Regions from separate parts of the Pantoea cypripedii genome, predicted to be linked through region 1. Evidence: predicted binding sites of a transcription regulator. Region 1 holds the regulator's gene; the other holds the start of a gene.
The links. The regulator CRP, encoded in region 1, controls carbon source genes, mostly activating them, when cyclic AMP is high. The targets are predictions, from matches to a motif close to ATGTGANNNNNNTCACAT.
Positions count from the first base shown of each region.

Region 2: the regulator CRP is predicted to act here: its motif matches at 2,102-2,119, upstream of rhaB (rhamnulokinase).

Region 1 covers NZ_MLJI01000001.1:4,073,881-4,077,003, reverse strand. Annotated here, with positions in the region: gene HA50_RS19120 (YccS/YhfK family putative transporter) at 1-1,583, opposite strand, end outside; gene crp (cAMP-activated global transcriptional regulator CRP) at 1,642-2,274, opposite strand; gene HA50_RS19110 (OsmC family protein) at 2,576-2,980, shown strand.
Region 2 covers NZ_MLJI01000001.1:2,187,884-2,191,006, forward strand. Annotated here, with positions in the region: gene HA50_RS10165 (L-rhamnose isomerase) at 1-492, opposite strand, end outside; gene rhaB (rhamnulokinase) at 476-1,957, opposite strand; gene rhaS (HTH-type transcriptional activator RhaS) at 2,250-3,071, shown strand; gene rhaR (HTH-type transcriptional activator RhaR) at 3,087-3,123, shown strand, end outside.

The DNA of each region.
Region 1 (3,123 bases):
AACGCTTCCTGGTCAGCCTCCAGCGCATCGTGCGCGTTTTTACGTAGCAAGCCGCTCTGCCACTGTGGCCACAGCCAAATCATGCCGCCAAAGGCGATCAGACAGCCCATCAGCGTATCCATCATACGCGGCAGCAGAAACTGCGCGCCATTCAGTGACAGTAGCTGGAGCGAATACACCGCCGTTACCGTAAAACCAATCATCGACCAGCCGTAATATTTACGCGTCACCAGATAGCTGGCGAGGGTGATCGCCAGCATAAACAGCAGTGTGATGGATTCCGGTACGGCCAAACGCAGCGAAGCAGCGGCGATCAATAGCCCGGTGAAAGTGCCAAGCGCACGGTGCTGGATACGCACGCGGGTGGCGCTGTAGCCGTTCTGGCTGACGAACATGGTGGTCATCAGAATCCAGTAGGGCTTGGGGATGTTGAAGAATAAGGCCAGCGCGCTGCCAAACATCAGCATCACGGCAAACCGTGCTGCGGTGCGCAACGCCGGGGACTTTAGCGACAGATAACTGCGCAGCGCCGGAAAAAACGGTAAACGCCGCTGGCGGTCGGCCATCAGGTCACGGGTATAAAGGGGTTTCTGCGTACGCAAGACGCGGGCAATCCGGCTGAAGTGGTACAGGCAAAAATTACCGACCGGATTATCCGGGTGCTGGCGCGCAATCTTTTCCAGCGCCCCGAGCTGCTTCTCCATATGAAAGCGCTCAGGTAACTGGTGATACAGGATGGCATCAGCCAGCAGCCGCAGCCGCGCCGAGATGGTTTTCGCGTTCCAGCGGATCACCGCTTCAGCGTGGCTCTGCTCCACCAGCTTTTGCACTTCTTCGGGCTGGTGCAGGCTGACCGAGATATGTTCCTGGAGATCAAGTGCCACCTGGAAGGCGCGCGTCAGGCGTTTATGGCTGTTGTTGCGGCTGGCAGACAGCATATGCATTTGCTGATAACAGGTGGTGATCAGGTCGACCGCTTTTTGCTGGCGAGCCAGCAGCGGAGGCAGCGCCTTTTCCGGATCGGTCAACTGCGTCAGCAGGGTATATTTGGCATCGCAATAATCCGCCAGCTCGCGATACAGCAGGCTGAGGGTTTCACGCATCGGCTGTTCTTTCCACAGCCAGAACCAGAACCAGTTAAACAGCCCGTACCACAGCGTGCCGCCGATATACAGCAGCGGCGGTACCCATATCGGCATGCGTCCTGCGAGGCTTAGCGTGAAGATGGCGGCGATAAGGGTGCCGGGCAGCAAGCGGCCATGCAACGGACTGATTTCGCCAGTGACGCCCACCAGCAGCGGCAGAGCCAGCATAATCAGCGGTAAAGGAACATGGTAATCCGTCAGCCACTGAATCAGAAAGCTGCCGGTGGCAAACAGGGATCCGCCGACAATCAGGCGTTTAAAGAAACGTTTATGTGGTGTATCCAGCCCCGCAATATTGCAGCAGGCGGGAACCAGCGAGAACAGCAAACCTTTTTGCAGGTCGCCAAACAGCCAGCCGAGAGCCACGGGCAGGCAAAGCACCAGCGTTTGCCGCAGGGCGTAATTAACTTCGGGATGATAGATGATTCGGCGCCACATCAGCTCATCGCAGACAAAAACGGCGCGATGTGACCATCACGCCGTGGGTGAGAAGGAATTAGCGGGTGCCGTAAACGACGATGGTTTTACCATGTGCGGAGATCAGGTTTTGATCTTCCAGCATTTTCAGAATACGGCCAACTGTCTCGCGTGAGCAGCCGACGATCTGACCAATTTCCTGACGGGTGATTTTGATCTGCATCCCGTCCGGGTGGGTCATGGCATCAGGCTGTTTGGCCAGATTGAGCAGCGTCTGCGCAATGCGACCGGTCACATCAAGGAAGGCAAGGTTGCCGACTTTTTCTGATGTCACCTGCAGGCGACGTGCCATCTGCGCCGAAAGACGCATTAAAATATCCGGGTTTACCTGAATCAGCTGACGGAATTTTTTGTAGGAAATTTCAGCCACTTCGCAGGCAGTTTTTGCTCGTACCCAGGCACTGCGTTCCTGACCTTCTTCGAACAGGCCAAGCTCGCCGATGAAATCCCCCTGATTGAGGTAGGAGAGGATCATCTCTTTGCCTTCTTCATCTTTAATCAGTACCGCAACGGCACCTTTCACGATGTAGTAGAGCGTTTCCGCTTTTTCACCCTGGTGAATCAGGGTGCTTTTGGATGGATATTTGTGAATATGGCAATGGGACAGGAACCATTCGAGTGTAGGGTCTGTTTGCGGTTTGCCGAGAACCATTCGCTATTATCCTCTGTTGTAATCGTGCCCAAAACACAGGGGGCAATTTTCCCTGTCAGGCGGTGAAATCGTAGAGCGCTTCCAGTAAAGGAAATTATTCGGGTGGACTCTTAAGCCAGGCTTCTGATTCTTCCCGCCTTCGTCTATTACGACGAAAATATTTTCAGCTCTGTTTGTAGCACAGCTTTTGCTAGCTGTCTTCTGTTGTCTCGCTTCAGCAAAAGGGCGATTAGTCTGGATTGCTGTTTCTCAGGTGAAAGCGTACTCTGGCGGCAAATCAGCCGATTCAGGAGAAAGAATAATGCAGGCACGAGTCAAATGGGTGGAAGGGCTTACCTTTCTCGGAGAATCCTCATCGGGTCATCAGGTATTAATGGATGGGAACTCGGGTGATAAAGCGCCGAGTCCGATGGAGATGGTGCTGATGGCGGCGGGTGGTTGCAGCGCAATTGACGTGGTGTCTATCCTGCAAAAAGGGCGCAATGAAGTGACCGATTGCGAGGTGAAACTCACCTCTGAGCGTCGTGAAGAAGCGCCACGGATTTTTACACACATCAATCTGCATTTTATTGTCAGCGGCAAGGATTTGGGCGATAAAGCGGTGGCGCGTGCAGTGGATCTTTCGGCAGAAAAATATTGTTCGGTGGCGATCATGCTCGGCGAAGCCGTCGACATCACCCACAGCTATGAGGTAGTTGAGGCATAGCACGAACGTAGCGGCGCGATTAATCGCGCGGGTTTTTTCGTGCAGCATGTACGGGATCATGCGATTAATCGCGCGGGTTTTTTCGTGCAGCATGTACGGGATCATGCGATTTATCGCGCGGTTTTTTTCGCGCAGCATGCACG
Region 2 (3,123 bases), 1.9 Mb from region 1:
GGCCTTGCAGTGGTCAATCCAGAACTGGCGGATGTTTTTATCTGCATGCGCCAGAGTAAAACCGTCGGTGCTCAGCGGGTGTGAGAAACAGGTCGGGTTGAAATCCAGTCCCAGTTTGTTGCTCTTTGCCCACTCGACCCAGTTACTGAAATGTGCCGGTTCAATGGCATCACGCTCTACCGGCTTATCGCTTTCCAGATAGATAGCGTGCAGATTGAGGCGTTTTGCGCCCGGAATCAGCGACATCGCTTTATCGAGATCAGCGCGCAGTTCCTCAGCATTACGCGCCTTACCAGGGTAATTGCCAGTGGCCTGGATACCGCCGGTCAGAGCACCTTGTGGGTTCTCGAATCCGCGCACGTCATCACCCTGCCAGCAGTGCATCGACACCGGAATATCATTCAGTTGCGTCATTACCTGTTCCACATCCACGCCGATCGCGGTGTAGCGTTGTTTCGCCAGGTCAAAGGCCTGTTCAATCAGCTTTGTCATAAGCAAGTTCCTTAGCGGGTTGGCTCAGCGCGGCAAAACGTGCCTGGCTGGCACGAAACGCGCTGTTGTTAAGCGGTTCGAATTTTTCTAACGGGAAGTTCTGGCTGATACAGCGACGCAGATCGGCAACATCACGCAGCTCACCGAGAGCGATCAACTGGCAGCCGACATTGCCCAGCGTCGAGGCTTCCACCGGTCCGGCAAACACCGGCAGCTGGCAGGCATCGGCGCAAAGCTGGTTGAGCAACGGATTCTGGCAACCCCCGCCAACCACATGCAGCTGACGCAAAGGTGCTGAACGTAGCTGGCCGAGTTCGCAGATGACCTGGCGATACAGCAAGGCCAGGCTGTCAAAAATGGTGCGGGCCAACGCGGCAGGCGATTGGGGAACCGGCATATGTTGTTCCGCACAGGCGTTCTGAATTTCCTGCACCATACTGGCGGGATTGATAAAGCGGCTGGCGTTGGGGTTGATCAGGGCACGGCAGGCAGGTTCATCCGCCGCCTGCTGAATCAATCCACAGAGATCGCTGATTTGCAGTTCGCTGCACACTCGCTGCAACAGCCACAGGCCCATGATATTTTTCAATACCCGATACCCCTCCGCCCCCCCTTCATTGGTGAAATTGGCGTCGAGCGCGGCACGGCTCAGGCAAGGTTGCAGGCTCTCAATCCCCATCAGCGACCAGGTGCCAGAGCTAAGGTAAGCGGCATCCTCCTGCATTAAAGGCGTTGCCAGCACGGCACTGGCGGTGTCGTGGGTGGCGACCGCCATCACCGGAATCCTGTGCCCACGGGGGCTGGACCAAAAACCGACGGTGTTACCCGGTGCGGAGGGTTTGCCAAACCAGCTGGCATCTACCCCCGCCCAGGCCAGTAAATCCGCGTCCCATTCGCCACTGGTGATGTTCAGCAATTGGGTCGTCGTGGCGTTGGTGTATTCCCAGTTCATGTTGCCGGTCAATTGATAATGCAGATAGTCCGGAATCATCAACGCATGTGCCACCTGCGCCTGCCAGTCTGGCTGTTGCAGATGCAGCGCGCGCAGCTGATAAAGGGTGTTAAACGGCAGAAACTGAATGCCGGTGCGCTGATAAATGGCCGGTTTGCCAAGATCGCTGATCGCCTGCGCCATCTGGCCGTCGGTGCGGGCGTCGCGATAGCTCACTGCCTCACCGACCCGCTGCCCATCGGCATCCAGCAGCACCAGGTCAACACCCCAGGTATCGATACCGATGCTGTCCGGCACGATACCTTCTTCATCCAGCTGTTGCAGCCCGCAACGTATCTCCTGCTCCAGATGGTCCAGATCCCAGCAGTCGTAACCGGCACGGCGCACGCGCTGATTAGTAAAACGGCGCACTTCCCGCAGGGTGATGCGCTGAGACGCGGGAGTCCATTGTGCGAGCATGACGCGCCCGCTGGATGCGCCTAAATCAATGGCAACAATGTTACGCATACTCATGGCGTGTTCTTCCTGTGATGAGATGCGTACAGAGTAAAAATCCTGTCGTCTGGTCACCTTCCCCTTACTGCCAGCGCGCCAATGCTGCTGGCATCGTTGCAAAGATGTTCGTGAGACAGCTCACAGAACCACACAAGCGCCGGGTTGTGACCTTCGCCGCATTTTCCCGAACAACACGCGAGATCTTGAAAAATTAGCCATTTTCCTGCATCGGCCGGTTGAAAATTCAAGGTAAGGCGGCAGCCGCCTGAGTAGACTCGGTTACGGTTTTGTTAATAATGAGAGGCGAGCCATGACCGTTTTACACAGCGCAGATTTTTTCCCTGCCGGGGATTACGCCATCGCCATCGAGCCACGCGTACCGCAGCAGGCGTTTCCTGAACATCACCATGATTTCCACGAAATTGTGCTGGTAGAACAGGGTTCCGGCATTCATGTGTTCAATGGTCAGCCGCAGGCGCTGTGCGCCGGTTGTGTGTGTTTCGTCCGCGATCACGATCGCCACCTTTATGAGCAAACCGACAATCTGTGTCTGACCAACGTGTTGTATCGCAGTCCGGCAGCCTTCCGTTTTCTCTCTGGTCTGCAAGCCCTGCTGCCGCGCGAGGAGGATGGCAATTACGCGTCTCACTGGCGAATTAACCACAAGGTGATGGGCCAGGCCTTGCAGATTGTTACGCAGATGAATCCGCCAGGTGTCTGGTCACTGGAGAAGCAGGCGCGTCAGGAACAGTTATTCCTGCAACTGCTGGTGTTGTTGCGCGAGGCGGGTCACAACGATGAAGCCCAGGATCAGGAAGCCCGATTGCATCGGTTGCTTGACTGGCTGAATGAGCACTACAGTGAAGAAATTGGCTGGGAGGCACTGGCTGACCAATTCTCACTGTCGCTGCGCACGCTGCATCGTCAGATGAAGCAGCAAACCGGGAATACGCCGCAACGCTACCTGAACCGGTTGCGCTTGCTTCAGGCACGCCATCTGTTACGGCACAGCGATTTGCGCATTACGGATATCGCCTTTCAGTGTGGATTTGGTGACAGCAACCATTTCTCCACCTTGTTCCGGCGGGAATTTGGCTGTGCGCCCAGAGCGGAGCGCCAGCAGATGTTGTGATTAGGAGTGACCCTCATGTCGCTAATATTGTCGCGCGAAGACTATTTCCCGG